Regions from separate parts of the Streptosporangium sp. LJ11 genome, predicted to be linked through region 1. Evidence: riboswitches for the same ligand, from Rfam matches in the RefSeq annotation. Region 1 holds a riboswitch; each other region holds the start of a gene.
What was found. A riboswitch is a leader RNA that binds a small molecule or an ion and turns the genes downstream of it on or off. The one in region 1 is predicted to bind cobalamin.
Positions count from the first base shown of each region.

Region 2: it holds a riboswitch for cobalamin, as region 1 does, so the genes downstream of both, cobN (cobaltochelatase subunit CobN) here and ACTOQ3_RS06380 (ribonucleoside-diphosphate reductase subunit alpha) in region 1, are expected to answer to the same signal.
Region 3: it holds a riboswitch for cobalamin, as region 1 does, so the genes downstream of both, metE (5-methyltetrahydropteroyltriglutamate--homocysteine S-methyltransferase) here and ACTOQ3_RS06380 (ribonucleoside-diphosphate reductase subunit alpha) in region 1, are expected to answer to the same signal.

Region 1 covers NZ_JBPXMB010000003.1:367,401-377,844, forward strand. Annotated here, with positions in the region: gene glmS (glutamine--fructose-6-phosphate transaminase (isomerizing)) at 1-331, shown strand, start outside; gene ACTOQ3_RS06375 (tripartite tricarboxylate transporter substrate-binding protein) at 575-1,594, shown strand; cobalamin riboswitch at 1,599-1,799, shown strand; gene ACTOQ3_RS06380 (ribonucleoside-diphosphate reductase subunit alpha) at 1,916-4,126, shown strand; gene ACTOQ3_RS06385 (ribonucleotide-diphosphate reductase subunit beta) at 4,169-5,164, shown strand; gene ACTOQ3_RS06390 (mechanosensitive ion channel family protein) at 5,256-6,374, shown strand; gene ACTOQ3_RS06395 (DUF5685 family protein) at 6,454-7,620, opposite strand; gene ACTOQ3_RS06400 (class I SAM-dependent methyltransferase) at 7,751-8,098, opposite strand; gene ACTOQ3_RS06405 (MFS transporter) at 8,551-9,768, shown strand; gene ACTOQ3_RS06410 (CGNR zinc finger domain-containing protein) at 9,833-10,444, shown strand, end outside.
Region 2 covers NZ_JBPXMB010000006.1:145,413-155,856, reverse strand. Annotated here, with positions in the region: gene ACTOQ3_RS11365 (CHAP domain-containing protein) at 1-158, shown strand, start outside; gene ACTOQ3_RS11360 (siderophore-interacting protein) at 297-1,262, shown strand; gene ACTOQ3_RS11355 (glycoside hydrolase family 15 protein) at 1,500-3,338, shown strand; gene cobN (cobaltochelatase subunit CobN) at 3,412-7,107, opposite strand; cobalamin riboswitch at 7,298-7,470, opposite strand; gene ACTOQ3_RS11345 (precorrin-3B synthase) at 7,517-9,127, shown strand; gene ACTOQ3_RS11340 (precorrin-8X methylmutase) at 9,124-9,750, shown strand; gene ACTOQ3_RS11335 (precorrin-2 C(20)-methyltransferase) at 9,771-10,444, shown strand, end outside.
Region 3 covers NZ_JBPXMB010000017.1:126,299-136,742, forward strand. Annotated here, with positions in the region: gene ACTOQ3_RS24925 (hypothetical protein) at 1-1,146, opposite strand, end outside; gene ACTOQ3_RS24930 (5'-methylthioadenosine/S-adenosylhomocysteine nucleosidase family protein) at 1,215-2,333, opposite strand; gene ACTOQ3_RS24935 (NUDIX hydrolase) at 2,330-3,064, opposite strand; cobalamin riboswitch at 3,250-3,460, shown strand; gene metE (5-methyltetrahydropteroyltriglutamate--homocysteine S-methyltransferase) at 3,571-5,796, shown strand; gene ACTOQ3_RS24945 (SAM-dependent methyltransferase) at 6,091-6,888, shown strand; gene ACTOQ3_RS24950 (lytic polysaccharide monooxygenase auxiliary activity family 9 protein) at 7,535-8,041, shown strand; gene ACTOQ3_RS24955 (NB-ARC domain-containing protein) at 8,579-10,444, shown strand, end outside.

The sequences.
Region 1 (10,444 bases):
CCCGGCCAGCGAGCTCAAGCACGGGCCGCTGGCGCTGATCGGCCCGGACATGCCGACGGTGGCGATCGTCCCCGACGACGAACTGCTGGACAAGAACCTCACCACGCTGGGCGAGATCCGCGCCCGGGGCGGCCGGGTGCTCATGGTGGGCCACCGCACGGCCGACCCCAAGCTGGCCGACGACTGCGTCGTGGTGCCCAAGAACGAGACCGAGCTGGACCCGATCCTGCTGTCGATCCCGCTCCAGCTCTTCGCCTACCACGCCGCCGTGGCGCTGGGCAGGGACGTCGACAAGCCCAGGAACCTGGCCAAGAGCGTCACGGTGGAGTGAGACCCTCTCCACCTCTCTTCTACCTCTCTGCCTTCGCACCCCCGTCCCCGGCCTGCCGGGGGCGGGGGTGCGTTTTCCTGAGCCCTCGCGAGACGGTCGTCTTCGATATCCGGATTTCCAGTGTTTTCCGGTGATCCGTGCCCGAACGTGGATCACCGGAAGTTCCGGCATACCCCACTTCATCACAGAAAGTGAGGGGAAAGTAACCTATGGTATAGGGGGTTCTTGGGGGAAGGGGCGCTTATGCGCCGTAGGGGGTTTTTCGCACTGGCGGCGGGGGCCGTGGTCGCCGCGGGGTGCGGTGCGGACGGCGGCGCCGATCCGGCGGTGAAGCGCCTGTTCCTTCTCGAGCCGACCGCCGACGGCCACGGCTGGGACAGGATCGCGGGCAGGCTGGCGACCGTCCTGGTCCAGTCGGGACTGGCGCGCACCGCCATGGCCGTCGAGCGGGCGGGAGCCCTGGGCTCCGCCCCGCGCGACGCGTTCGGCGCCTTCCGCGGACCCTTCGCGCGCGAGGGCAGGCTGCTCGTCACCGCGATGCCGATGGTGGCCGCCGCGGAGATCGCCAACACCACGGCCGTGGTGAACGCCGCCACTCCCATCGCCCGCCTGGTCGGCGACTGGGCGGTCCTGGTGGTCTCCTCCGGCTCCCGCCTGCGCACCTTCGAGGACTTCGTCGCGCGGCTGCGGCACGACCCGGCGGGGCTGACGGTCGGCGGACGGTCGGAGGGCGGCTCCGACCACGTGCTCTACGGCATGATCGGCAAGTGCCTGGGGGTGGACATCCGGCTGCTGGAGTACGCCGGATACCTCGCCCCCGAGGACGCCGCCGAGGCGCTCCACGTCGGCCGGGTGGCGGCCCTGCTGGGATCGGCGCGCGCCCTGCGGCCCGAGATCGCCGCGGGCCGCCTGCGGCCCCTGGTGGTCTCCTCCGGCGGCCGGATCGACGGGATCGACGCGCCGACGCTCATGGAGGTCGACGTCCGCCTGGAGTACAGCGACTGGTGCGGCCTGCTGGGTCCCAAGGGCATGAGCCCGGGGGACCGGGACGCCGCGATCGCCCTGTGTGACAGGATCGACGCCGCGCCGCGCTGGCGTGCCCTGTGCGCGTCCCACGGCTGGAGCCGGGTCTACCTCAGCGGCGACGAGTTCCGCCAGTGGCTCTCCACCGAGACGGGCCGCACTCGCGGCGTGCTTCACGAGCTCGGACTGTTGAAGTCCTCCGACACAACCTGTTGGGGTAGTTGCGTCCGGCGCCCCTAGATGTAGGATCCTGCTCGTTGCTGGTTCGCCCCGCGAGGGGCGAGGCAAGAGGGAACCCGGTGAGATTCCGGGACTGCCCCGCAGCGGTGAACGGGAACGAAAGCCGTTATCGAGCACTGGGTGAACCATGCCTGGGAAGCGACGGCCGGTAGGTGTGTGCGGTGCGCCCGTGAGTCCGAAGACCTGCCGGTGACGTGAACGTCCAGGGCCTCGTGGGAGGGTCCGCGGAACGAGGCGATCCGGCGTGCCCGGGATCGCTCGCGGACGCGTGCCCATCCGGCGGAGCCGTACGGGGAAGTCCGATCGAGCGAGGGGCACTACGTGACACAGGCATTGGCGGAGACCGCGGCGGGGACCGCGTCGGACGACCGCAGGCTGGCCATCGACGAGGCGGCCGCCCGGGTGATCACCGATCCCGAGAACTCCAGGGTCGCCGCCGCGATGCTGGCCGAGCTGATCGCCGACGAGGCCGCCGAGCACGGCGTCCGCGACTTCTCCGAGTCCATCGCCGCGACCCACGAGGCGGGGTTGATCCAGGACGGGCTCGCGGAGTTCGTGGCCGCCCACGCCGGGGTCCTGGACGCGCTGGCCGATCCGGAGGCCGACGCCAGGTTCGAGTACTTCGGGCTGCGTACCGTCTACGACCGCTACCTGCTGCGCCACCCGAGGACCCGCAAGGTCCTGGAGCGCCCGCAGCACTTCTTCCTCCGGGTGGCCTGCGGCCTGTCCGAGACCGTCGAGGAGGCCGCCGAGCTGTACGCGCTCATGGCCACCCTGTCCTACCTGCCCAGCTCGCCCACGCTGTTCAACTCCGGCTCCCGCAGGCCCCAGCTCTCCTCGTGCTTCCTGCTCGACTCGCCCCGCGACGAGCTGGAGTCCATCTACGAGCGCTACGGGCAGGTCGCGCGGCTGTCGAAGTACGCGGGGGGCATCGGGATCGCCTGGACCAGGGTCCGCTCGCGGGGCTCGCTGATCCGCGGCACCAACGGTCACTCCAACGGCATCGTGCCCTGGCTGCGCACGCTCGACTCCAGCGTGGCCGCGGTCAACCAGGGCGGCCGGCGCAAGGGCGCGGCCTGCGTCTACTTGGAGCCCTGGCACGCCGACGTCGAGGAGTTCCTGGAACTGCGCGACAACACCGGCGAGGAGGCCCGCCGCACGCACAACCTGAACCTGGCCAACTGGATCCCCGACGAGTTCATGCGCCGGGTCGAGGCCGACGGCGTCTGGTCGCTGTTCGATCCCAAGGAGGTCCCGCACCTCACCGACCTGTACGGCGCCGCGTTCGACGACGCCTACCGGGCCGCCGAGGCCGAGGGCCGCTTCACCCGGCAGATCCCCGCCCGCACCCTGTACGGGCGGATGATGCGCACGCTCGCCCAGACCGGCAACGGCTGGATGACCTTCAAGGACGCCGCCAACCGGACCTCCAACCAGACGGCCAGGCCCCAGAACGTCATCCACCTGTCGAACCTCTGCACCGAGATCCTCGAGGTCACCGGCGACGCGGAGACCGCCGTCTGCAACCTCGGCTCGATCAACCTCGCCGCCCACCTGTCGGCGGACGCCGGGGAGGCCGTCGACTGGGCGCGGCTGCGCGCGACCGTCCGTACCGCCGTGCGGTTCCTCGACCGCACCATCGACCTGGGCTTCTACCCGACCCCCGAGGCGGAGGCGGCCAACCGGAAGTGGCGCCCGATCGGGCTCGGCGTGATGGGCCTGGCCGACGTGCTGTTCACGCTGCGGCTGCCGTTCGACTCGCCGCGCGCCCTGGAGCTGTCCACCAGGATCTCCGAGGAGATCGCGCTCGCCGCCTACCGGACCTCCTCCGACCTGGCCGTGGAGCGGGGCCGTCACCCGTCGTACGAGGAGACCAGGGCCGCCGCCGGGGTGCTCCACCCCGACCACTACGAGGCGGCGGGGTCCGCGGAGTGGGCCGAGCTCAGGGAGCGGATCGCCGGGACCGGCCTGCGCAACTCGCTGATGATCGCGATCGCGCCGACGGCCACGATCGCCTCCATCGCGGGCTGCTACGAGTGCATCGAGCCGCAGGTCTCCAACGTCTTCAAGCGCGAGACCCTCTCGGGGGAGTTCCTCCAGGTCAACCGCTATCTCGTCCGCGACCTCCAGGCCCGCGGCCTGTGGACCCCGCTGATCCGCGACGCGATCAAGCGCGCCGACGGCTCCGTCCAGGACATCCCGGAGATCCCCGCCGACCTGAAGGCGCTCTACCGGACGGCCTGGGAGCTGCCGCAGAAGGCGCTGATCGACCTGGCCGCCGCGCGCACCCCGTACATCGACCAGTCGCAGTCGCTGAACCTCTTCATGGCCACGCCGACCATCGGCAAGCTCTCCTCGATGTACGCCTACGCGTGGAAGTCGGGCCTCAAGACCACCTACTACCTGCGCTCGCGCCCGGCCACCAGGATCGCGCAGGCCACCGTGGCGGCGCCGGTGGAGCGGGCGGCGCCCGACCCCGAAGCCGTCGCCTGCTCCCTGGAGAACCCCGAGTACTGCGACGCCTGCCAGTAGCCGCCCCGGCTCCCCGAAAGCCCTCAGAAAGGCATTCACCCGATGTTGCTCGACCCCGGCATGGATCTCACCCTGCGGCCGATGCGCTACCCCGAGTTCTACGAGCGCTACCGGGCCGCGATCCGCAACACCTGGACCGTCGAGGAGGTGGACCTCACCTCCGACCTGGCCGACCTGGCGAGGATGACGCCCGAGGAGCGCCACCTGATCAACCGCCTCGTGGCGTTCTTCGCCACCGGCGACTCGATCGTGGCCAACAACCTCGTCCTCAACCTCTACCAGCACCTCAACGCCCCCGAGGCGCGCCTCTATCTCAGCAGGCAGCTGTTCGAGGAGGCGGTGCACGTCCAGTTCTACCTGACCCTGCTGGACACCTACCTGCCCGATCCGGACGAGCGGGTCAAGGCCTTCGCCGCGGTCGAGCACATCCCCTCGATCCGGGACAAGGCGGAGTTCTGCTTCCGCTGGATCGACTCGCTCGGCGGGCTGACCCGGCTGGAGACGCGGGAGGACCGGCGGGCGTTCCTGCTCAACCTGATCTGCTTCGCGGCGTGCATCGAGGGGCTGTTCTTCTACGGGGCCTTCGCCTACGTCTACTGGTTCCGCTCCAGGGGCCTGCTCAGCGGCCTGGCCACCGGGACGAACTGGGTGTTCCGCGACGAGTCCATGCACATGGAGTTCGCCTTCGGCGTCGTGGAGACCGTACGGGCCGAGGAGCCGGACCTGTTCGACGACAAGCTCGCCGAGCAGGTCACCCAGATGATCGAGGAGGCGGTGGCGGCCGAGCTGGCCTTCGCGGCCGACCTGTGCGGCGACGGCCTGCTCGGGATGAGCGTGGACCAGATGCGCCGGTACCTGGAGTACGTGGCCGACCAGCGCCTGGTCAGGCTGAGGATGCCCGCCCGCTACGGCACGGCCAACCCGTTCGCGTTCATGGAGTTGCAGGACGTGCAGGAGCTGGCCAACTTCTTCGAACGGCGGGTTTCGGCCTACCAGATAGCCGTCGAAGGGAATGTCACATTCGACGAATCCTTCTGATTAGCTGGTGATCCAGGGAAGAGCACGACGAGGATGACAGACGTCGAGGAGGACGCCTCAAGTGTCCGGCTGGATCATGATGATTGTCTCCGTGGCGGCCGCCGTCGTGGCGGTGGAGGTGGTACGACGGGTGTTGCGCTCGCGGCTGATCGGTGAGAAATGGGTTCTCGCCGGTCCGCTCATGCGCCGCTGTACCTGGCCGGGGTTCGCCACGGCCGCCGTGGTGACGGCCTACACCGCCTACGAGCCCCAGATGACGGCGACCGTGGTCGGCCGGCTGGTCTATCAGGGTCTCGGCCTGGCGATGATCGGATGCGCCACCTGGCTGGTCATCCAGGCCGCCTACGCGGTCACCGACGTGGTGCTGGAACGCCTGATCACCGTCGAGGGCGAGGCCAACCGCCGGGCCCGCCGCATCCGCACCCAGATCACCCTGGTCCGCAGGGTCGCCTCGGCGGTGATCATCGTGGTCGCGCTGGGCGCGATGCTCTTCACCTTCCCGCAGGTGCGGGCGCTCGGGGCCGGGCTGCTGGCCTCGGCCGGGATCGCCGGTGTCGTCGTCGGTATCGCCGCCCAGTCGACCCTGGGCAACATGCTCGCCGGGCTCCAGCTGGCCTTCAGCGACGCGCTCCGGCTGGACGACGTCGTCGTGGTGAAGGGGGAGTGGGGCCGAATAGAGGAGCTCAGCCTGACCTACGTGGTGCTGCGGCTGTGGGACGAGCGGCGGCTCGTCCTGCCGGTCTCCTACTTCACGGCCAACCCGTTCGAGAACTGGACCCGGCACAGCAGCCGGGTGATCGGCCACGTGATGTTCCGGGTCGACTGGTCGGTGCCGGTGGAGGAGTTGCGCGCCGAGCTCTACCGGGCCCTGCGCGAGCACCCGCTCTGGGACCAGAAGGACTGGACCCTCCAGGTCACCGACACCCTTCCCAACGGGCTGCTGGAGCTGCGCGCCCTGATGAGCGCCGCCGACTCCGCCAGTGCCTGGGACCTCAAGTGCGACATGCGCGAGCACATGGTGACCTTCATCCGAGAGAGGTACCCCGAGGCGCTGCCCCGCTTCCGGGTCGAGATCCCGCCCCCGTCCGCGACCGTTCCCGGGACGCTCACCGGGCTGATGGGCGCGGGCCTGATGTCGCGGGGCCTGGGGGGCGACTCCCGTGAGGACGGTTCTCGCGATCGGGACGGCGACCGGCGGGATCCGGTCTGAGGCGACGGGCCCGCCCGTCCGGTTCGTGAGGCGTGTTCGGGAGCGGTCCGCGACGCCCGGCGGGCCGCGCCCCGGAGCGTCAGGCGCCGCAGTCGCAGCAGCACCCGTCGCACTTGGTGCAGCACTTGCAGCAGTCGCAGCAGCCGTCACACCCGTCACAGCCGCAGCCGTCGCAGCGTGTCAGGTAGCAGCGGTCGTCCCAGGCGTTCCGCCTGCGGGAGCTCCACCGGGGCCGCCAGAGTCCGCAGGTCAGCAGGGTCCCCACCCCGGCGGCGGACTTGCGGACGAATCCGGGCCGCTCGTAGGAGTGCCCCGACTCCCCGGGGTGGGGCGGCGTCTCGCGGTCGTGCTCCCCGCGCGGCCGCGCGCACGCCTCGCCGGCGGGACCGTGATCCGGGCCGGAGGCGTGGCGGAACGTCCGGTCCACCGCCCGCCGCACCTCGGTGCCCAGCAGCACGTCCACCAGATGCCGGTCGGCCAGTTCCAGCTCCAGCAGCGCCAGCTCCAGGCCGTGCGCGGCGTCGTCGCACAGCCGCCGTGCCTCCCGTACGGAGGTGCCGGTGGCGGTCAGCGGGTTGAACGCCCCCCGGGCGGCGTCGTCCGCCCGGTCCTCCACGGCGTCCAGCAGGTGGGCGATCCGGCCGAAGAACCGGCCCGCCTCGGCCAGCGCCGCCGCGTTGCCCGGGGTGCCCGCGAGCGTCGCGGTGTGCGCGAACGCGGCGGCGACGGCCTCCTCGGTGGGAGCGGTCAGCTCCAGCAGCGTCACTCCCGAGGCGCTCTCCAGCTCGATCTGGCGTTCGGCCGTCGAGGCCAGCGAGGCGGTGTCGAACCCGATCCCGGCCCCCATCCGGGCCCCCGCCGCCTCCCAGCGGGCCGCCAGCACCCTGCGCGCCACGCCGGTGCCCGGCGCGGAGTCGCCGTCGGCCACGTGGTCGCGCAGCTTGCCCGCCGCGAGGACCAGCGACACCGTGGCGGCCAGCCGTACGCCCGCGGCCCGCGCGTCCACCACGTCCGCCGGCCGGAACCCGCGCAGCGCGCAGGGGCCGGCGGTCCGGTGCGGGGAGCCCGCCGGCCCCTGCGCCTCGGCCAGCACCGAGATGATCAGGCCGTCGTAGTTGGTGGCCAGCCGGGCCGCGTGCCCCTGCCCGTCCCTGAGGGTCAGGCACAGCCCGCACAGGTGTGCCATCCAGGCCCGGTGCAGCGTCGGGCAGGAGTGCTCGCCGCAGGGACGAATGATGCCGAACATGTGATCTCTCGTACCTGGGGGTCTGTCCGGAGGTCCTTGGGGCTCTCCGGGAAGTCGTGCAACGTATCGGGAGAATCTATCCCGTACCGATCAAGAAGTCGCGCGGAGAGGGGCAGGTACGTCCAGACGGTTACGCGAACGCGACGACGGCGTATCTCTCGTCCTCGATGGCCCGCCCCCACAGGGCGGGATCGAGCAGAGGCTCGACGCGGGCGGTCTCGACCAGCGGCCGCAGCGCCGCCAGGAGAAGCTCCACCCCGACCGGCCGGTGGCCCTGTTCGGCGAGCACCAGGGACAGCGAGCCGGTGCCGCACCCCAGATCCAGGACGTCGGCGGGAGAGGCGGGCATCCAGGAGCGCAGGCGCTCCGCCCAGGCGGCCCTGACCCGGGGGTCGCGAAGGCCGTGGTCGGCCTCCTCGTCGAAGGAGGCGGCGACAGCGTCCCAGAAGGACGCGATCGAAGCACTGTTTTCCGGCATCGCCGGATCATGTCACCCGCCACCGACAACGATCCGCACGCCGTCCCCCTTCGGACTCCTCATGACGGACGGTGACCGGCGAACCCCGGGGGCGTGCCGGTCGAAGTGGTTCGGGTGGCGGGGAGGTCGTGGAGGGTTCGGAGGTCGTCTCCTGGGGCGAGCCGGCGGTCGCGCTCGGTCTCGGGCGGCATCTCCTCCCCAGGTCCCGGGTGCGCTGCTCGATCGGCCCGGCCGGCACGCCCCTGCGACCCTGTTGAATCTCCAGGCGCATGACATGGCCGGAAGCCGCCCCGCGCTCGGGCTCCTGCATAGCCGTCAGCGTACCGTCTAAATTGCATTGACCGGTAGCACACACACGTCTACATTCATTTCCAGCAGGAAATTCTCGCGAGGCGACGTGAAGAAGCTACCTTCATCATCCCGAACGATGGTGAATCAGCCGAGGAGACCGCGTGCAAGAACGCTTCGGAAGCAAGTCGGCGATCGTCGCACTGACCGCCCTGACCCTGGCCGTGTTCATCTACGTGACCACCGAGTCGCTGCCCATCGGCCTGCTCCCCCTGATCGCCCGGGATCTCGGCACCAGTCCGTCAGCGGTCGGGCTCCTGGTCACCGGATACGGCCTGATCATCGTGCTGGTGTCCCTGCCGCTCACGCGACTGACTCGCCGGCTGCCCCGGCGGCGGCTGCTGTGCGTCCTGTTGGGCATCTTCGTCGTGGCGACCTGCCTGTCAGCCATGGCGGGGAACTACTGGCTGCTCATGGGCGCCCGGATGGTGACCGCGCTGAGCCAGGCGCTGTTCTGGGCCATCGTGACGCCGGCCGCCGCCGGCCTCTTCCGGGCCGAGGTGCGCGGCCGGGCCCTGTCCATTTTGTACGCCGGCGCCTCCAGCGCCGCGCTGACCGGCATTCCGGCCGGCACGTGGCTCGGACAGCAGACCAACTGGCGGGTGGCGTTCCTCGCGCTCAGCGGCCTGGCCCTGCTCGTCCTCGCCACGATCGCGGCCGTCCTGCCCGACACGCCCGCCGGGCAGGGCGCGGCGGACCGGGGCAGCGCGCCCGACCGCGGCCGGTACCTGTCGATCGTGGCCACCACGGCGGTCGCGGTCACCGGCGCGTTCACGGCGTTCACCTACATCAGCCCGTTCCTGAGCGACGTCAGCGGCTTCACCGAGTCATCGATCGGCCCGCTTCTGCTGGCACGCGGGATCGCGGGCCTGGCCGGCGTGTTCGTGGTGGGCTACCTCGTCGACCGCCACGGCTGGAGCACCATGACGGGGCTCATAGGCCTACAGGCGTTGGCGCTCGCCGGGCAGTACGCGTTCGGCGCCTCCCAGGTCGGGACCGTCATCGCGATCTCCCTGTCCGGCTTCACACTCGCAGGCCTGACCGCCGTACTGGGATCGCGGGTGCTCGTGTACGCGCCGGGCGAGTCGGTCATGGCGAGCGCCGCTACCTCCATGGCGTTCAATGTGGGCATCACCGCGGGCGCGTTCCTCGGCAGCGTGCTCCTCTCTGGCCCGGGCGTGCGCAGCACGGCACTGGCCGGGGCGCTGCTCAGCCTGGCGGCGTTCGCCATCGTGCTGGCCGAGCCGGTCCTGTCCAGCCGGCGGAAGGGCGCACCGGCCACGGCCGCCGACCTCCTGCCCGAGGGCGCCCGAGTCACGTGATCCGATGCTCAACGCACCGAACCGTGCAACCTCCTTGCCTGCCTTGAGTGGTAGCCTCAAGGGCATGTCACTCGACGTGGGACACCTTCCCCTGGTCGGCGGGCACCCCGCGCTCGATCTGGTCAACACGCTCGAACGAGGGGTACCGCTCGACGGCGGGCCGCCCCACGACTATCTGTCCGACGCTCCCGCATTGCTGCGCTGGGCGGCCAGGGCAGGCCTGATCAGCGACGCGGAGCGCGATCGGGCCGGCCAGGCGTGGCACGACGATCCCGCGTCGGCGCAGGCGGGGCTGGCCACCGTACGGGACATCCGGGAAGGGCTGCACCTCGTGGTGCTCGCAACGATCCGGCCCGCCGACGGCGGGCCGGCGGACGACGCGGGCGAGGGGGATCCGATCGCGGCCGGGGCCGCGCTGGTCGTGCTGCACGAGCGATGGGTCGGGGCAGCTGCCAGAGCCGCGCTGGTGCTCGACAGAGGCGACCCGCCGCAGGTGCGGCTCACCTACGGCACGATACCCGCCATGCTGATACCCGACCGGGTCGCCGAGGCCGCACTCGACGTCCTGCGGACGGCCGACCTGCCCCGGGTACGCCGCTGCCCCATACGCGACGGCGGCTGCGGATGGCTGTTCCTCGACCAGAGCCGCAACGGCTCCCGCCGCTGGTGCCGCATG
Region 2 (10,444 bases), on a different contig from region 1:
CGTGCGAGCCGTACCGCACGGGTCTTCCGAAGCGGGCCGACGGCGCCGGGATCCCGGGCCGTACCGGCACGCGGCCCGCCCCCGGGCCGGACCTCGACGGGAAGGCGCGGCGCGGCGCGCGGGAGACGCGCGAGGGCGAGGAGGCCCGCGCCGCGTGACCGTACGGGCGGAAGCCACGCGACCGTACGAGCAAAATCACACAAGACCAGGACAGAACGGAGATCGCACCAGGTTGCCGAATAAGGTTAGGCAAAGCTAAGTTGCCGGGGACGGCATTTCCCAGCGAAGGCGGCACGATGACAGCGGGCAGCGAGCAGACCCTGGAGCGCGCGGCGGAGGTTCCGGCCTATCGCGGCCATCAGGTGGAGGTCGTGCGGACGGCGCGGCTCAGCCCGAACTTCGTCCGGGTCACCTTCGGCGGCGAGGACCTGGCGGGCTTCGCCGACAAGGGCTTCGACCAGCGGATCAAGGTCATCCTCCCGCTGCCGGACGGCAGCATCACCCCGCTGGGCGACGGAGACGACTGGTACCAGCGGTGGCGGGCGCTCCCCGACGAGCTGCGCAACCCGATCCGCACCTACACCGCGCGAGCCGTGCGGCCCGAGCTGCGCGAGCTCGACGTCGACTTCGTCCTGCACGGTGAGAGCGGCCCCGCCTCCCGGTGGGCGACCCGCGTCACCCCGGGCGACCGGGTCGTGGTGGTCGGTCCCAACGCCGCCTGCTCCGGCCCCGTCGGCGGCCAGGAGTGGGCCCCGCCCGCCGGGGCGTCGCACCTGCTGCTGGCCGGGGACGAGACGGCCGTGCCCGCCATCGCCGCGATCGTCGAGTCGCTCTCCGGCTCCGTGCGCGCCACCGCGCTGCTGGAGGTCCCCGAGGCCGCCGACGCGCTCCCGCTGGACGTCCGTCCCGGCGTGCAGGTCGTCTGGCTGCCCCGCGAGGGGGCCCGCCACGGCGACCTGCTCATCCCGGCCGTACGCGAGACCCTGAGCGCGCTCACCGCGCCGGGCGGCGCCCTCACCGGCGAGCCCACCTCCCCCGCCGGTCCCGGCGCCGCGAACCCGCTGGAGGACGTCGACGTCGACGAGGGGATCCTCTGGGAGGTCCCCGAGGCCTCGAAGGGCGACGGCCTGTACGCCTGGCTGGCGGGCGAGGCGGGCGTGGTCAAGCTGCTCCGCCGCCACCTGGTGCAGGAGGCCGGGATCGACCGCGCCTCGGTGGCCTTCATGGGCTACTGGCGGCTGGGACGCTCGGAGAGCGCCTGAGCCGCGGCTCCCGGCCCGGAGACGACACCCGCGCCCGGTGACGACCCCGGGCCGCGAGTCGCCGGAAGTCACAGCCCGGATTCGCACTCGCGCCCGGTGACGCGGCCGTCGTCGGGCGGCCTTTGCCGTCGGCGGCGGGAAACGTGCCGACTCCTTGACGCGGGACGGAACCGGGCAGGTGTCCGGGGCACGTAGCTTGAGGGCGTAATGCCCGGCTCGCGACGTGAGAAGGCCGACATGACAGCAGCGGAATCCGCTCGTCAGGACCCGGCGGACGCCCCCGGATACCGGCCCATCGCCGACCACGGGCTGATCGGCGACCTGCACACCGCGGCGCTGGTGGACACCGGCGGCACCATCGTCTGGTACTGCTGCCCGCGCTTCGACGCGCCCAGCGTGTTCGGCTCGATCCTGGACGCCGGCCGGGGCGGATCGTTCGAGCTGGGCACGGCCACCCCGGCCAGGACCAAGCAGTTCTACTTCCCCGACACCAACGTGCTGATCACCCGCTTCTCCGCGGCCGACGGAGTGGGCGAGATCCAGGACTTCATGCCGATCGTCGGCGACACGCGCGACGGCGCCCGGCACCGGCTGATCCGGCGGGTGAAGTGCGTCCGCGGGTCGCTGCCGTTCCGGGCGCGGGTGGCGCCGCGGTTCGACTACGGCAGGCAGTCCCACACCCTGAGCATGCACCGGGGCCGGGCGCTCTTCGAGTCGCCGTCGCTGTCCCTGGCCCTGTCGTCCAGCACCACCCTGGAGGTGGACGGCCAGGACGTGCGGTCGGAGTTCAAGCTCAACGAGGGCGAGTGCGCGGTGTTCGCCCTCGACAGGTTCGGCGACGACGTGGCGCTGCGCGCGTGCCCGACCGAGGAGGCCGAGGAGGAGTTCGCCGCGACCGTGGCGTACTGGCGCCGCTGGCTGTCCTCCTCGAGGTACCGGGGCCGGTGGCGGGAGATGGTCCACCGGTCCGCGCTGACGCTGAAGCTCCTCACGTACGCGCCGACCGGCGGGATCGTGGCCGCCGTGACGACCAGCCTGCCCGAGCAGCTCGGCGGGGAGCGCAACTGGGACTACCGCTACGTCTGGATCCGCGACTCGGCGTTCTGCGTGTACGCGCTGCTGCGGCTGGGCTTCGGCGAGGAGGCCGAGGCGTTCATGGGATTCCTGTCCCGGCACGTCAGCCGCGACGGCGACGGCCCCTCGGGCCCGCTGCAGATCATGTACGGCATCGACGGGCGCACCGAGCTGCCCGAGATCGAGCTGCCCCACCTCGAGGGCTACCAGGGCTCGGCCCCGGTGCGCGTCGGGAACGCCGCCGTGGACCAGCTGCAGCTGGACATCTACGGCGCCCTCCTCGACTCCGTCTACCTCTACGACAAGTGGCACCAGCCGATCTCCAGCGCCCTCTGGGACGACGTCCACATCCTGGTGGACTGGGTCTGCGACAACTGGGACCGGCCCGACGAGGGCGTGTGGGAGACGCGCGGCGGACGCAAGGACTTCGTCTACTCGCGGCTGATGTGCTGGGTGGCCATCGAACGGGCCATGCGGATGGCCGCCCACCGTGGGCTGCCCGCCGACACGCCGCGCTGGCAGCTGGCCCGCGACGCGATCTACCGGCAGATCATGCGGCGCGGCTGGTCGGAGGAGCTGCGGGCGTTCGTCCAGCACTTCGACGACGACGTCCTGGACGCCTCGGTGCTGATGATGCCGATGGCGAAGTTCATCTCCCCCATCGACCCGAAGTGGCTGTCGACCCTCGACGCGCTCGGCGCGAACCTGGTGTCCGACTCGCTGGTCTACCGCTACGACCCCGCGGTCAGCCCGGACGGGTTGCGCGGCGAGGACGGCACCTTCTCGATCTGCTCGTTCTGGTACGTCGAGGGGCTCACCCGCGCCGGGCGCCTGGACGAGGCCCGGCTGGCGTTCGAGAAGATGCTCACGTACGCCAACCACCTCGGCCTGTACGCCGAGGAGATCGGGCAGACCGGCGAGCAGCTCGGCAACTTCCCGCAGGCCTTCACCCACCTCGCGCTGATCAGCGCCGCGTTCAACCTCGACCACGCCCTGGGCTGAACGCCCGTCCGGGCGCGTGCCCCGCGCGGCCCCGCCGCGAGGGCGGGCCGCGCGGGGCCGGTGAGTCCGTGGGTCAGGCGCCGTCCTCCAGGTCTCCCTCGGACTTGAGGTAGACCTCCTGGAGGTCGCGCAGGATGGCGGGGTCGGGGTGCTCCCACATGCCCCGGCCGGCCGCCTCCAGCAACCGCTCGGCGATCCCGTGCAGCGCCCACGGGTTGGACCGGGCCATGAACGCCTGGTTCTCCGGGTCCAGCACGTAGGTCGCGGCCAGCTTGTCGTACATCCAGTCGGCGACGACGCCGGTGGTGGCGTCGTAGCCGAACAGGTAGTCGACGGTGGCGGCCAGCTCGAAGGCGCCCTTGTAGCCGTGCCTGCGCATCGCGGCCAGCCAGCGGGGGTTGACCACCCTGGCGCGGAAGATCCTGGACGTCTCCTCGGAGAGCGTCCTGGTGCGGACCGCGTCCGGCCTGGTGCTGTCGCCGATGTAGGCGGCCGGGGCCTTGCCGGTGAGCGCCCGGACGGTGGCGATCATGCCTCCGTGGTACTGGAAGTAGTCGTCGGAGTCGGCGATGTCGTGCTCGCGGGTGTCGACGTTCTTGGCCGCCACGGCGATCCTGCGGTAGGCCGTCTCCATGTCCCGCCTGGCGGGAACGCCGTCGACGCCCCGGCCGTAGGCGAAGCCGCCCCAGACCGCGTACACCTCGGCCAGGTCGGCGTCGTCGCGCCAGTTGCGGCTGTCGATCAGCGGCAGCAGCCCGGCCCCGTAGGCCCCCGGCCGGGAGCCGAAGATCCGCATGGTGGCCCTGCGCTCGTCGCCGTGCTCGGCCTGGTCGGCGAGCACGTGCGCCCGCACGTAGTTGAGCTCCTCGGGCTCCTCCAGCCCGGCCGCCAGCCGTACGGCGTCGTCCAGCATCGCCACGACGTGCGGGAAGGCGTCGCGGAAGAAGCCGCTGATCCTGATGGTGACGTCCACGCGCGGGCGGCCCAGCTCGGTGGCCGGGATCGGCTCCAGGCCGGTGACGCGGCGCGAGGCCTCGTCCCAGACCGGCCGCACGCCGAGCAGCGCCAGCACCTCGGCGACGTCGTCCCCGGCGGTGCGCATGGCACTCGTCCCCCAGACCGACAGCCCGACCGAGCGCGGCCAGTCACCGGTGTCGGCGCGGTAGCGCTCCAGCAGGGATTCGGCCATCGCCTGGCCGGTCTCCCACGCCAGCCTGCTCGGCACCGCCTTGGGATCGACCGAGTAGAAGTTGCGGCCGGTGGGGAGCACGTTGATCAGCCCGCGCAGCGGCGACCCGCTCGGCCCGGCCGGGACGTAACCGCCGTCGAGGGCGTGCAGGATCGCGTCGATCTCGTCGGTGGTACGCGCCAGCCGGGGCACGACCTCGACGGCGGCGAACCGCAGGATCCTCTCCACCGTCCCGGGATCCGCTCCGCGCGCGACGGCCGCTCCCCCGGCGCCGGGCGCGCCGCTCCGGCCGGTCGCGTCGTGCGTGCCGGTCGAACCGGCGCCTCCTGCCGGGGCGTCCGCCCGGCCCAGGACCTCGGCGGTCACCTCCCCCGCCGCCGACGGGTCCCAGCCGCGGTGCTCCATGGCCTCGACCAGGGCGCGGGCCAGGGTCTCGGCCTCGTCGACGCCGATCCGTCCGGCGCTGCCGTCCTCGGCCAGGCCGAGGGCCTCGCGCAGCCCGACGAGCGCCTCGCCGCCCGCCCACATCTGCCGGGCGCGGAGCATGGCCAGCACCAGGTCGACGCGCGGCCGCCCCTCGGGGGCGGCCCCGAGCACGTGCAGGCCGTCGCGGATCTGGACGTCCTTGACCTCGCACAGCCAGCCGTCGATGTGCAGCAGGAAGTCGTCGAACTCGGCGTCGTGCGGGCGGTCGGCGACGCCGAGGTCGTGGTCGAGCCTGGCGGCCTGGATCAGCGTCCAGATCTGGGCGCGGATCGCGGGCAGCTTGGCCGGGTCCATCGCCGCGATGGAGGCGTGCTCGTCGAGGAGCTGCTCCAGCCTGGCCATGTCCCCGTAGCTGTCGGCGCGGGCCATCGGCGGGACGAGGTGGTCGACCAGGGTGGCGTGCGCGCGGCGCTTGGCCTGGGTGCCCTCGCCGGGGTCGTTGACGAGGAACGGGTAGATGAGCGGCAGGTCGCCGAGCGCGGCGTCCGGGCCGCAGGAGGCCGACAGGCCCGCCGACTTGCCGGGCAGCCACTCCAGGTTGCCGTGCTTGCCCACGTGGACCACGGCGTGCGCGCCGAAGCCGTCGGCCAGCCAGCGGTAGGCGGCCAGGTAGTGGTGGCTGGGCGGCAGGTCGGGGTCGTGGTAGATCGCGATGGGGTTCTCGCCGAAGCCGCGCGGCGGCTGCACCATGACCACCACGTTGCCGGAGCGCAGCGCGGCCAGCACGATCTCGCCCTCCGGGTCGCGCGACCTGTCCACGAACAGCTCGCCGGGCGCCGGGCCCCAGTGTTCCTCCATCCGGGCGCGCAGGTCCGCCGGGAGGGTGGCGTACCACTCGGCGTACCGGCTCGCCGCGATGCGCACCGGGTTTCCGGCGAGCTGCTCCTCGGTGAGCCAGTCCTGGTCCTGCCCGCCCGCGGCGATCAGCGCGTGGATGAGCGCGTCGCCGTCCTGCCCGGTCACCCCGGGCAGCTCGTCCTCGGCGCCGATGTCGTAACCGCGCCGCGCGAGCGCGGCCAGCAGCCGCACCAGGCTGGCCGGGGTGTCCAGGCCGACGGCGTTGCCGATGCGGGCGTGCTTGGTGGGGTAGGCCGACAGCATCAGCACCAGCCGCCGCTCGGCGGGCGGGATGTGCCGCAGCGCGGCGTGGCGCACCGCGATGCCCGCCACCCGCGAGGCCCGCTCGGGGTCGGCCACGTAGACGGTGAGCCCGTCCTCGTCGATCTCCTTGAAGGAGAACGGCACCGTGATGATCCGCCCGTCGAACTCGGGGATCGCGACCTGGGTGGCGGCGTCCAGCGGGGACAGGCCGTCGTCGTTCTCCTCCCAGGAGGCCCGGCTGCTCGTCAGGCACAGGCCCTGCAGGATCGGCACGTCCAGCTCGGCGAGCGCGCCGACGTCCCAGGCCTCGTCGTCCCCGCCCGCCGACGCGGTCGCCGGGCGGGTCCCGCCCGCGGCGAGCACGGTCACCACCAGGGCGTCCACCGCGCGCAGGACCTCCACCAGGCCGGGCTCGGCGGTGCGCAGGGAGGCGCAGTACACCGGCAGCGCCCGCGCGCCCGCGTCCTCGATCGCCGAGCAGAGCGCCTCGACGAAGGCCGTGTTGCCGGCCACGTGGTGGGCCCGGTAGTAGAGCACTCCGACGACGGGACCGTCCTGGTCGCGCGCCTCGCGCTCCAGCGTCCCCCAGGTGGGGGTGGGCTCGGGCGCGGCGAACCCGTGGCCGGTGAGCAGCAGCGTGTCGGACAGGAAACGGTGCAGCTCGGTCAGGTTGGCCGGGCCGCCGTGGGCGAGGTAGGCGTGCGCCTCGGCGCAGACCCCACCGGGCACCGTGGACAGCTCCATCAGCTCGGCGTCGGGCGCCTGCTCGCCACCGAGCACGACGACGGGCCGGGGGCCGGCGAGCAGGGCGTCCAGCCCCTCCTCCCAGGCGCGGCGCCCGCCCAGCAGGCGTACCACGACCAGGTCGGCGCCCTCCAGCAACGGCGGGAGGTCTGCGGCGGCGAGCCGGGCGGGGTTGCCGAGCCGGTAGCCGGCGCCGCTCGCGCGAGCGCTCAGCAGGTCGGTGTCGGAGGTCGAGAGCAGGAGGATCACGCGCCACACTCCGGGAGAGGAAGGGCGGTACGGCCCAGGGGCGCCACGGCGTGGCGGGGGAACGGCGCCACGATGTGGCGGGGGAACCGTGAGAAGCGCGCGGTGTGGCGGGGGAACGGCGATGCCACGGTGTCGCGGGGGAACGGCGAAGAGCGCACGGAGCTTCCTCCCTCGGGGTCCTCGCCCCGGGTCGTCGTCGGCCGCGACGGCTGGAGTCTCCTGGCTCCCGGATCGGTGCTCACCCCGGCCTTCCCGCCCGTCGTCGGACAGTGGCCCGGGTGGGGTTCGCTCCCCGGTTACAGTGGCGGGACCGCGCCGGATTCACACCGGCTTCCTCCCTTTGCCGTCGCCACCGATGACACTACGGCAGTCCGGTTCGTTGCAAGAAACTGGCGTTAGCATCCTTCGAGTGTCCATTGCCGACTTTTCCGGACGATCGCGACTCGACGCATGTCCCGGTGCGCTTCAGGTCCATGCCGCCGCGGACGGCGGCCTGGCCCGCGTCCGCGTGCCCGGAGGCCGTCTCACCCCCTTCCAGCTGCGCGAACTCGCCGAGGCCGCCGCGGCGTACGGCGGCGGCGTCATCGAGCTGACCTCCCGCGCGAACGTCCAGGTGCGCGGCCTCGGCCCGGAGGATCCGGACAGCGGTACGGGGGACGGGTTCGCCACGCGGATGGCGAGGGCGGGCCTGCTGCCCTCGGCGACGCACGAGCGGATCCGCAACATCCTCGCCTCCCCGCTGACCGGACTGGACGGACCCACCGAGCCGAGCGGGCCGGCCGGGCCGAGCGGGCCGAACAGATCGAGCGGTGCGGACACTCCAGACAGCACGGGTATCTCGGATCGTCCGCACTATCCGCGCGGCGGCGGCATCGCCGACGTCACACCGCTGATCGGCGAGCTGGACCGGCGGTTGTGCGCCCGCCCCGCCCTCGCCGCCCTGCCGGGGCGGTTCATGTTCGCCCTCGACGACGGCCGGGGGGACGTGGCCGGTCTGGGCGCGGACGCCGGGATCCTGCTCACGGGGCCGGACGAGGCCGCGCTGATCCTCGCCGGGACCGACACCGGCCTGCGCGTCCCGCCGGCCGGAGCCGTGACCGCCCTGCTCGCCGCCGCCGAGGCGTTCCTCGACGAGCTGGCCACCCGGGACGTCACCGCCTGGCGGATCGCCGAACTCCCCGGCGGTCCCTCCCTGATCGCCGCCCGCGTGCGAACCGCCCTCGGGGTTCCCGGCACGACACCCTTCGACCCGGTGAGACCGCGGGTCGTGACCCTCGGGCCGGTCGGGGTCCTCGGGAGCACGGACGGGACGAGGAGCGGAACCGGCGCCGGAGGAGGGACGGATCCCGCGAGCGGCACCGGAGACGGGGACGCGCGGGTCGCGCTCGGGGTGGCGATCCCGCTGGGGCGGCTGACCTCCGCGCTGGCACTGCTGCTCGCGGACGCCGCCTCGGGCGGGGAGATCCGGCTCACGCCATGGCGTGGCGTGGTCCTGCCCGGCCTGGACCGCGCCGAGGTCGCGGGCACGGCCGCCCGTCTGGAGGCCGCCGGGCTGGTCGTCGACCCCGCCTCGCCGTGGATCGGCGTGACGGCCTGCACCGGCCGCCCCGGCTGCGCCAAGTCCCTGGCCGACGTCCAGGCCGACGCGGCCGCCGCCATAGCCGTCAGCACAGCCACCGCCGTAGCCGTCGGCACAGCCACCGCCGTAGCCGTCGGCACGACCTCGCCGCCCGCCGTCCCGCCGCCCGCGGTCGCACCACCCCCGGCCGTGCCGCCCGGAAGGGAGCGGTTCGGGAGCGGGCCGTCCGTGGCCCCGCCGTCCGGGAACGGGCCGGGCACCGATACGCTCCCCGTGCACTGGGCGGGCTGCGGCAGGCGCTGCGGCCGTCCGAGGGGGCGGGTCGCGGATGTGGTCGCCACCGGTGACGGCTACCGCCTGGAGCTGGACGGCACCGATCTGACCTGCTCCGGCATCGAGGAGACCGCGGCCGCGCTGGCGGCCGCCAGAGGGGAACTGTGATCGACTACGTCCGCGACGGCGCGGAGATCTACCGCCGCTCCTTCGCCACCATCCGCGCGGAAGCCGACCTGTCCGGCCTGCCCGCCGACGTCGCCCGGGTCGCGGTCCGCATGATCCACGCCTGCGGGATGGTCGACCTGGTGAGCGACCTGCGCTGGTCACCCGGCGTGGTGGCCTCGGCGCGCGAGGCGCTGCGCGCGGGCGCGCCGGTGCTCTGCGACGCCATGATGGTCGCCTCCGGGGTGACCCGGCGGCGCCTGCCCGCGGGCAACGAGGTGATCTGCACCCTCGGCGACCCCCGGGTGCCGGAACTCGCCGCGGAACTGGGCACCACCCGCAGCGCCGCCGCGCTGGAGCTGTGGCGCGACAGGCTCCAGGGCTCGGTGGTCGCGATCGGCAACGCGCCGACCGCGCTGTTCCGGCTGCTGGAGATGGTCGAGGAGGGCGCGGGCCGCCCGGCCGCCGTACTCGGCGTCCCGGTCGGTTTCATCGGTGCCGCCGAGTCCAAGCAGGCCCTCGCCGAGCACCCGGCGAACCTGGAGTACCTGGTCGTGGACGGGCGGCGGGGCGGAAGCGCGATGACCGCCGCCGCGGTCAACGCGATGGCGAGCGAGGAAGAGTGAGCGACGACGTGACCGGACGCGTGACCGGACGGCTGTGGGGCGTGGGGCTCGGACCCGGCGACCCCGAACTGGTGACCGTCAAGGCCGCCCGCCTGATCGGCGAGGCGGATGTGATCGCCTTCCACAGCGCCCGCCACGGCCGGAGCATCGCCCGCTCGGTGGCCGCCCCCTACCTGCGGGAGGGACAGGTCGAGGAGGCGCTCATCTACCCGCTCACCACCGAGACCACCGACCACCCCGGCGGCTACCAGGGGGCGATCGACGACTTCTACGCCGCCTGCGCGGTACGGCTGGCGGCCCATCTGGACGCCGGGCGCGACGTGGTGGTGCTGTGCGAGGGCGACCCGCTCTTCTACGGCTCGTACATGCACATGCACAAGCGCCTGTCGCACCGCTACGTCACCGAGGTCGTGCCGGGCGTGACGTCCGTGAGCGGCGCCTCGGCGGTCCTGGGGCGCCCGCTGGTCGAGCGGGACGAGGTCCTGACCGTGCTGCCGGGAACGCTCCCGGCCGAGGTGCTCGCCGAGCGCCTGGCGGCCACCGACTCGGCGGCCGTGCTGAAGCTCGGCCGTACCTTCACCAAGGTCCGCGACGCGCTGGCCCAGGCCGGGCGTCTCGACGAGGCCTGGTACGTCGAGCGCGCCACCACCGGGCAGCAGCGCCTCGCCCCCCTCGCCGAGGTCGACCCGGGCAG
Region 3 (10,444 bases), on a different contig from region 1:
AGGGTCGATCAGCGCTGCACCGCTCGTGGCCAAACCTCCCCCACCTGTGAGGGTGGCAAGTCCGAGGATCGCCAGCGTCTTTGTTCGCCGAGGCGTCGCGAGTTCCTCGCGGTAATTCCACAGTGTGCCTTTCCTGTGGCGGGTGCTGACGTCGCTCGCTCGGTGCCGGATAAGCCAGGCGACCTTCTCGACTCCGCCCGGGATCCCTGCGTAAACCTCAGCGATCTCCTCACAGAGGCTCCCGCGGATCCCCTTGGTCTGTGCCAGCCAGGCGTCTCGGTCCACGCCGGACGGAAGGTATATGGCGAAGTAGTGGTCTATCCGGTGCTTCGCCCTCTTCGCAAAGCCGCCAGGCGGTGTACCGGTCGCGAACCCTAAATACTCCCTGTTCTTGGCGTGGCAGCGTACGACACGAAAGCGCCAGTCCACAGCGTTCCGTACGCCGACGAAGGCGCCGGTGACAGCCAGCAGGTAGGCGAGCATCGAGGGAACGCTGCCGCTCCTCAGGACCAGATAGCCGAGATGGGCTGTCGTCACGAGAAGCACAGCCGTCGTCGTTACGGTTTGGACCCAGGTCCCCAGAGGGATGCCGGATGGCCGCGGCTCTCGAGGCAAGGGGACGGCTGGCACGGGATGGAAGAATTTCCAGATTCGATCTTCCCGGTCGCTGGCCATCTGGTCCGTTTTGGCTTTCGACAGCGCCCGGTGCCACAGATGGTCCTCGATCGGGCCGTCGAGGTACAGCTCCAAGTGCTCCAGGATCAGGCCGCGTTGCGGTTCGCGTAGCGCGTCGAGCTCTTTGACCACAACGCGGATGTCCGCCTCGGCCTTACCGGCCGACTCCAGGAGACGGTCGATGATCCGTACGCCGTCCCGCCACGCGTCCTCGCCCGAGAGCCGAAGGATGGCGCTCCTGTCTCTTAGCTGGACGGTCTCGTCTTTGTTCAACTCGTGCCGGGTCCGGCCGCTCACCATGGCGAGGAGCCAGTAGAAGCAGACCTCGTTGGTGGTGTAGTCGGTCATTGCCTCGCGGATGAGCTGCCGGGCCTGTTTCGGCATGCGCCCCTGCAGGAAGGAGACACCCGTCCGGAATTTGGTCTCCGGTGAGTCCTGTGGTGTCGTCATGTAAACGACATCGCCGTGCACCGTCCCGGCCTGCACTCCGACTTGAGCGGAACCCGCGGCCACGTTGCCGCCGTGGTGCCCGGGTTCTGTCATGACAGGGCCTGGGCAAGGGCGATGATGACTGTCAGCTCCGCCGCCAGCTCGGCCACATCACCGACGAGTCCGCGTAGTTTCTTGAGCGCCAGCGTCAGCATGTTCTTCCGGTCCGGCGTCTCCGTGTTCAGCGCTTGGTCGGCCACGGCGAGTTCCGCTTCCGCCGCCTTGTAGGTCACCTCGTCCAAACGTTCCGCCGCCCGTGCCTGCTGGAGCCGGGTGCGGAAGGAGAGCAGCGCTTCGGGCAGGTCCGTCGGTCTGGACGGTTCGGGAGAGATCCTTATGCCGCCGTGTACGGTACCTGCCTGCACTCCCACGCGAGCGTTCCCCTTCGCGATGTTCCTGGTCGTGTCGGGCATGGTGGAGCTCCTTCTCGTGGGCTCTTCGGTGGACAGTTCTTCGGCGAGAGCTGCGGCGAACGCGGCCGCGTTGGCGACTGCCCGCTGCTGCCACCGTTCGCGATCCGTGGTCTCCTTGGTGCCGTCGGCTCGGTCGCTGATGCCCCGGATCACGACCACCGGCAGCGCTCGGTTCAGCTGCCCGGCCTGCGCCACGCCTGCGCCTTCCATCTCGATCGCCCGCGCGTCGTTGTAGTTGTCGCGAATCCAGCGGGCGTGTGAGGAGAGCCGGGAGTTCAGGACCACTTCTCCTGCGGCGATCGGCCCGAAGTGCACATCCGGGCGGGAATCGAGATCCTTGCCCCAGGCACCGCTGCGGCACAGGTGCTGGGCGATCTGCTCGGCGGCGTGCGAGGTCTCCCAGACGCGGGGACGGCTCCTGAAGCGGTCATCCTCGCTGGTCCCACCGTGGAAGGCGTAAATGTGCGTGGCCACCACCACATCTCCGAGAGCGATGTCCGGATGCAGCGCGCCGGCCACACCCACGAACAGGAGAGCGGCCGGTTGGAATTCGGCGATGGCGCGTTCGGTGAGCACCGCCGCGGAGTGATTGCCCTTGCCGACGTGGGCGAGGGCCACCCGGGATCGCCCGTCCGCCAGTCGGCCCACCTCAAAGCGGGTGCCTTGCGGGTGTCGGTGCAGGCGCGGGTTGATCAGCTTCTCTCGGATCGCCTGGTATTCCAGGTCTAGTGCGGTGAGGATCACGACGAGGCTCACTGCGTTGGTTCCTTTCCGTTTGGCGAGTCGGTGGGCCGGATCATCGGGGGGTTCAGAACATCGCGAGGGCCGGCTTTGAACAGCCGAGCCGGTCGTCCGGTCGCGGCCTTCCGTGCCGAACCGGCAGAGACGATGAAGCCCTCGGTCTTCTGGACCTTGCGGTAGAAGTTGCGGGGGTCGAGTGGCATCCCCCATACCGCCTCGTACACGTCCTGGAGATCGGTGATCGTGAAGGTCGGCCTGCAGAAGGCTGTGGCGAGTGCGGAATGCTCAAGCTTGACGCGGGCGCGCTCGACGCCGTCCGCGACGATGTGCCGGTGGTCGAAAGCGAGCTTCAACGCTCCGGAAAGCACCCGGTCGGTGGATTGCCAGCCTGCGCGGGCGGCGTCGGTCCCGGCGATCGGCTCGGGCAGCCGAGGGGCGATGGCCAGATAGGCAACGCTCACCACCCGGCCGCGAGGGTCACGGCCAGGGTCGTCATAGACGCCGAGTTGCTCAAGGCGGAGTGTCTCGACATCCAGGTCGGCCTCCTCCGCCAGCTCCCGGTGAGCCGCCTCGATGAGGCTCTCTCCCGAATGCTGAAGGAAGCCGCCTGGCAGAGCTTGGGCACTCTTGCACGGCTCGATGCCACGCTCGACGAGGAGCACGTGCAGGCGCGATTCGCGCAAGGTAAGGATCACCAGGTCAACGGCGAGCAGGACGGCTGGTGGCTCCCATCGGTCATCGCTCATGGAGGCGACATTAGATTTCTGTCACTTTGACAGAAAGTAGCGCAATGGTTAGTTCTAGACAGCCACGGTCCGCTGAGGGTTACTTCACGCTGATGGGGATGAGCGCGCGGCCGGGTGATCGAAGGTGATCCCTGCCTCATCGATCCGCTGGGTGGCGTCCCGGTCCGGTGGGGGTGGGGGCGGGTTATGCTCGTGGCGCGGTTGGTTCTCCCGGTGCCGTGTTGGTGTCGGGAGTCGTAAGAGGGAACCCGGTGTGATTCCGGGACTGCCCCGCAGCGGTGAGTGGGAACGAACGCCGTCATCGGCACTGGGTGCGTGTCATCTGGGAAGCGACGGTCAGTAGGAGTGTGTGTGATGCCCGCGAGTCCGAAGACCTGCCAGCCGCTCGTGCGCCGTCCGGTGTGCGGTGATCCGTGGTCTCGTGGGAGGGCCTGGGATGGGTTTTTCCTGGGTGTTCCTTCCGTGTGGCCGTGGGTCGGCATGGCATGAGCCGAGGGAAGGACGCCATGAGCAAGGTCACCACGACCGTTTTGGGTTATCCCCGTATCGGGGGCCGTCGCGAGGTGAAGCGGGCGACGGAGGATCACTGGGCCGGGCGGGTCGACGCCGCCGGCTTGCAGGAGACGGCCGCCGGGTTGCGGCAAGGAGTGTGGCGGAAGCTGTCGGAGGCGGGGCTGGACGCGGTGCCGTCCAACACCTTCTCCTTGTATGACCACGTGCTGGACACCACCGTCATGGTGGGCGCGGTGCCCGAGCGGTTTTCCGGTGCCGCGGACCCGTACTTCGCGATGGCCCGCGGCGCCGAGGGGGTCGCACCGCTGGAGATGACCAAGTGGTTCGACACCAACTACCACTACCTGGTTCCGGAAGTGGGCCCCGAGACCCGGTTCCGGCTCGACTGGAGCAAGCCGCTGGCCGAGTACGCCGAAGCGCGGCGGCTGGGCGTCGAGACCCGGCCGGTGCTGGTCGGGCCGCTGTCGTTCCTGCTGCTGGCCAAGTCCACCGAGCCCGGCTTCGCGCCGTTGCGGCTGCTGGACGGCCTGCTGGAGACCTACGCCGAGCTGCTGGAGCGGATGGCCGCGGCGGGGGTGGCCGAGGTGCAGCTGGACGAGCCGGTACTGGCCGCCGACCATACGGAGGAGGAGCTGGCCGCGCTGCGCCGGGCCTACGCGCGGCTGGGGGAGCTCAGCAGCCGCCCCCGGCTGCTGGTGGCCACCTACTTCGGCGAGATCGGGCCCGCACTGGAGATCCTGGCCCGCAGCCGGGTCGAGGCCGTCGGCCTGGACTTCGTCTCGGCGCCCGGCAACCTGGAGGCGCTGGCCGCCGCCGGTGGGCTGCCCGGCAAGACCCTCGTCGCCGGGGTCGTCGACGGCCGCAACGTCTGGCGTACCGACATCGCGAAGGCGCTGGCGACCTGCGCCGCGCTGCTCGGCCTGAGCGACCGGCTGGTGGTGAGCACCTCCTGCTCGCTGCTGCACGTCCCGCTCGACCTGGACGCCGAGACCTCGCTGGACCCGCGGCTGCGCGAGCGGCTGGCCTTCGCCAGGCAGAAGGTCGACGAGGTCGTACGGATCGGCCGGGCGCTGAACGGCGAGGAGGTCGTCGCGGGGGAGAGGACCGTCGAGCGGTTCCTCAACCCCCGGGTGCGAGCCAGGCTGGATGCCCTGGGCGAGGGCAGCCCGCGCGCCCCGCACGCCGAGCGGCTCGCCGTGCAGAACGCCGACCTGGGCCTGCCGCCGCTGGCCACCACCACCATCGGCTCCTTCCCACAGACCGGCGAGGTGCGCCAGGCCCGCGCCGCCATGCGCTCGGGCGACATCGACAGGGCCGGGTACGAGCGCAGGATGGAGGCCGAGATCGACCGCGTCATCGCGCTGCAGGAGGACATCGGCCTGGACGTGCTGGTGCACGGCGAGCCCGAGCGTAACGACATGGTCCAGTACTTCGCCGAGATGCTGGAGGGCTACGCCGCCACCGAGCACGGCTGGGTGCAGTCGTACGGCAGCCGCTACGTCCGCCCGCCGATCCTGTTCGGCGACGTCTCCCGTCCCGAGCCGATGACGGTGCGCTGGGCCTCCTACGCGCAGTCGCGGACGAAGAAGCCGGTCAAGGGCATGCTCACCGGCCCGGTGACCATGCTGGCCTGGTCGTTCGTCCGCGACGACCAGCCACTGGGCGAGACCGCCAGGCAGGTGGCGCTGGCGTTGCGCGACGAGATCCGCGATCTTGAGGCGGCGGGCATCAGGATCATCCAGGTCGACGAGCCCGCGCTGCGGGAGCTGCTGCCGCTGCGGCGGGCCGACCACGAGGCATACCTGGAGTGGGCGGTCGCCGCGTTCCGGCTGGCCACCAGCGGGGTGGCCGACAGCACGCAGATCCACACCCACATGTGCTATTCGGAGTTCGGAGAGATCATCGGCGCGATCGGCGACCTGGACGCCGACGTGACCAGCGTCGAGGCGGCCCGCTCCCGGATGGAACTCCTGGACGACCTGCGCGCCTTCGGCTACGCGCGCGGCATCGGGCCCGGCGTGTGGGACATCCACTCGCCCAGGGTGCCCTCGGTCGGGGAGATCGAGGCCGCCCTGCGTACGGCCGCGGCCTCGGTGGATCCGGCCCTGCTCTGGGTCAACCCCGACTGCGGCCTGAAGACCCGCGACTACCCGGAGACGGAGGCCAGCCTCAGGAACATGGTCGAGGCTGCCCTGCGTGTCCGCGCGGAAGCGGTCTAGAGCCGGTTCAGAGGTTCGATCATGTGGCTGGGGTGAGGAGCTTCAGCCACATGATCGAGCCTCGGAGGCAGGGGCCGGTCTCGTGGCTTGCCGGGGTCCTGCGTCGCGGCGTCGCCAGGCGGGCCGGTGCAGAAGATCGTTGATCGAGCGCCTCTACGTTCGGCCGAGGTCGTGCATGCCGGAACGGCTGACTCCTGGCGAGCGCGCAGACCTCGCTCGGGCGGCCGGGGACCGATGTCCAGCCTTTGCGCGAAAAACGCCGATGAAGGAGCTTGATTCATTAACCTTTCGTCCATGGATATACCGGGCGTGGACTTGACCGTGCCGAGCGCGGCACGCATATACGACTACCTGCTGGGCGGCAAGGACCACTTCGCCTCGGATCGTGAAGCCGCCGATATGGTGCTCCAGTCCGTGCCGAACGCGCGCGAGAACGCCAGGGCCAACCGTGCCTTCCTGAGCCGGGCCGTGCGCACCCTCGTCGACGCGGGCGTCCGCCAGTTCCTCGACATCGGCGCCGGGTTGCCGACGCAGGAGAACGTTCATCAGGTGGCCCAGCGCGCGGCGCCGAGCTCACGGGTGGTCTACGTCGACAACGATCCCGTGGTGCTCGTCCATGCTCGCGCGCTGCTCGCCGACAACCCCGGCACGGTGGTCGTCCCGGCCGACATCCGCGACCCGGCCGCCCTGCTGCGGCACCCCACGGTCCACGACTACCTGGACTTCACCCAGCCGGTGGGAGTGTTATTGCTGGCCGTCCTGCACTTCATCCCCGACGACGAGGAGGCGGCCGGCATCATCGCCGAGATCCGTCGCCCGCTGGTGTCCGGCAGCTACGTGGCCATTTCCCACGGCCACCCCGGCGAGCTGACCGGAGACCTGGCGAAGAAGGGCCAGGAGCTGTACGGCCGCACCCGTCAGGGAGCCGTCGTCGGCCGCACCCGCGCGGACATGGCCGCGTGGCTCGAGGGCTTGGAGCTCCTGGCTCCGGGCATCGTCCCCGTCCAGGGCTGGCGCCCCGAGGACGACTTCGACCCCATCCCCGACCTCGCGGAACCCGGCATCTTCGGCATGGTCGCGAGAGTTCCGTAGGGGTCGCGTCCCTTCGGGAGACGTCCACCGGGTCCCGATGGTGATCCGTTCCAGGTTCACGAAACGGCCGGGGGAGACCTTCCCGCCGCGCGAGCACACCCACCTGCCGGCCGCCCGAGTCGACGCCGTCCACACGATCTGCGCCGAGCTCGGGCGCACCTCCTTCGCAGACGATGATCGGCGGGGCCGCTGCCCGTGGGCAGCCCGGCCTTTCTCGGGGTGGGTGACCGGCAAGGTCCACCTGCCGGTCGGCCGGCGATGTCGTCCGCTGTCCTTCGTCTTGACCGTGGGGCAAGCGTTGACCGTTTGACCGTGGGGCAAGCGGGGACAGCGCGCGGTTTCGCGCCGTCCTGGCTCGTATCAAGGTCCGGCCGCCCGTGTACCCGCCCTGCCGCGGCGGCCGCCGACAAGGCCTGCTCCCTCCCGTTCCTCCCGCGACAACCGCGGCCATCTGTGCCGACGCCACATCAGGGCCGTCATCCCCGAAAAGAGCGACCGGGCGGCCAACCGTGAGAACCGCCGCTCCCGGGGCCCGGCCGAAGGGGCCGTCGCGCCTGACCGGCTTCCGAATATTTCATGACTCGAATGTTTACTGTTAGGAAACTTTCTTTTATATTCGAGTCACCCCCCAGCGAAGGAGCAGGACATGCGCAGAACGGTCACCTTCCTCGCGATGGCGATCATCGCCGTCGCCTCGACCGTGTTCATCGCCTCGCCCGCCAACGCGCACGGCTACATCTCGTCGCCGCCGAGCCGCCAGGCCATGTGCGCCCAGGGCCGGGTCTCCAACTGCGGCGACATCATCTACGAGCCCCAGAGCGTGGAGGGCCCCAAGGGCCTGCGGAACTGCCACGCCAACATCGCCCGGTTCTCCCAGCTCAGCGACGAGAGCAAGGGCTGGCCGGCCACCAGCGTGGGCAACTCGGTCACCTTCAACTGGGTGCTGACCGCCCGCCACGCCACCAGCACGTGGGAGTACTACGTCGGCAACACCCGGATCGCGGTGTTCAACGACGGCGGCAGGCAGCCCGGCGCCACGGTCTCGCACAACGTGAACCTGGGTGGCAGGACCGGCCGTCTGAAGATCCTCGCCGTCTGGAACATCGCCGACACCGCCAACGCCTTTTACTCCTGCGTCGACCTGCAGCGCTGATCCGCGATCCGCGATCCGCGATCCGTGACCTCAAGACCCGATCCGGCCGGACCTGTCAGGTCCGGCCGGATCGGGCCGGCGAGGCCCGGCCCGTCAGAACCGAACCGCTCCCGCGCCCTCCGCGGCCCGACGGCGTCCCGCGCCGTCTCCGGCCCGATGGGCGCGGGGGCGGTTCGTCGTTCCATCACCTTCTTCGGACCCTCTCCCGGACGCTCCAGGAGAGGTCACCGGGGGCGGTCGCGTTGTCACACGAAAGGATCTACCTTGAATGGATCCGGAATGGCGGCCACGATGTCGTGGACATAGCAGCTCAAACTGTGCAACGCGGTTTTCGTATGCGCTTTAATTGCCGAAACCTCGGTGATTCAACTCAGCGGCAATGGGGAACAGATATCGTGCGTCCAGGGTTCCCGGCGCCCGTCGGGGCAGGGGTCGGCACTGTAGGGGTGGACGGTGACTCGTCGCACAAAAAGAATCACCGATGTCGCCACGGCGATTCTGGTGGTTTTGGGAATCCTGGTCGGACTTCCGGTGCGAATGGTCGAAGAATATCTTCCGGACACGGTCGTCGAGCACCGGATCGAATGGATCGCGATTTTCGGATTAACCGCCTCCCTTGTCGTCCTGCTGACATGGCTGACGCCGAAACTGAGGGAGTCACGCACGCGCGGCGGGCTCTTCCTGGTGCCGGACAGGCAGCCGGGCTGGGTCAGGAGAACCGAGCTGGACGACGTGGTCTCCACCCTGACGATGAGGGGTTCGGGCACGGTCGGGCTGACCACCGGCCTCGCCGGGGCGGGCGGGTTCGGCAAGACCTCCCTGGCCGTGGAGGCGTGTCACAGCGACGAGGTGCGTAAACGGTTCGGCGGCGGCGTCATATGGGTCACCGTGGGCCGTGACCGCGCCGGTGCCGACATCGCGGCGCTCGCCAACGACGTCACGGAGGCCGTGCTGGGCGTCCGGCCGGAGTTCTCCAGCCCCGAGCAGGCCGGTCACCGGATGGCCGAGGCCCTGGCGGAGCGGGGCCGCGTGCTGCTGGTGGTCGACGACGTGTGGAGCCTCAGGCAACTGCGCCCCTTCCTGGCCGCGGCCGTGCGGTCCCGGGTGCTGGTGACGACCCGGCTGCCCCGGGCGCTGCCCCCGAAGGCGATCGCGATGATCGTCGACGAGATGGCGCCGCGGGTGGCCGTCCAGGTGCTGAGCCGGGGGTTGCCGCCGATGAACCCCGGGGTCGTCAGCGACCTGGTCGGACTGACGGGGAGATGGCCGCTGCTGCTGTCCCTCGTCAACGCGCGGCTGCGCGACGAGCACGGCGCGGGAACGAACGCCGACGTCGCCGCACGCCGGGCGGCCGAGCGGCTCGGCCGGGCCGTACCCGCCGTCCTGGACGTCACCGTCGCCTCCCAGCGGGAGACCGCCGTGCTCGCCACCGTCGAGCACGGCCTCGAGGCCCTCGGCGCGTTCGACCGCGCCCGTTTCCTGGAACTGGGCGTCTTCCCCGAGGACGCCGAGATACCGGTCACCGTCGTCGAGCTTCTCTGGCGGGGCACCGCGGGACTCACGTCCAAGCAGGCGGAGCGGCTCTGCGGAAGGCTCCAGGACCTCTCACTGGTCAGCAGACGTCACGCGAGGGGAACGACGCCGTCGATCACGATCCACGACGTCGTCCGTTCCGCCGTCCGCTCGGAGGGCGGCCTGGGAAAGGAGCGCGCCGAGGCCGCCAACCGCGACCTCCTCGACGAGGCCAGGAACCTGATACCCGACGACGACCTCACGGCGGACGCCGAATGGTGGAGGCTGCCCCGGACCGTGCCCTACCTCTGGGACCACCTGCTGTTCCACCTCTCCGAGGCGAGGAGATACCGGGAGCTGGAGTCGCTCCTGCACGACGTGCGGTGGTTCGTCGCCCGGGTACGCGCGTTCGGGGTGGCCGCGGCGGAGGCGGACCTGGCCCTGTCGACCTCCCGTTCCGTCGCCGGGGTCCGCCGGTTGATCGACCGCAGCGCCCACCTGCTGACCCCCTTCGAGTCGGACGCGGTCTCCACGTCGAACCTGCTGGCCCGCCTCTACGCGTTCCCGCCGATGCGGGCGTCGGTCGAGCGCTACAGCCAGGAGAACAAGACCACCTTCCTGAGAGCCCGCTGGCCGCTGCCCGACGACGGCGCCACCTGCCTCCTGCGGACCCTGACCTCGGCGACGAGACGGCTCGACGAGGTGTCGATCACACCGGACGGGTCACGGTTCGTCGTGCACGCCCGCGACGGCGGCGCGCAGATCTGGAAGGTCGACGGCACCACCCGGACGACGCTGGCCACCCACGGAAGACCGGTGCACGAGGTCGTCGTCGCGCCGGACGGCTCGTGGCTGGTGACCCGCTCCGGGAGCAGGAAGGTGCAGATATGG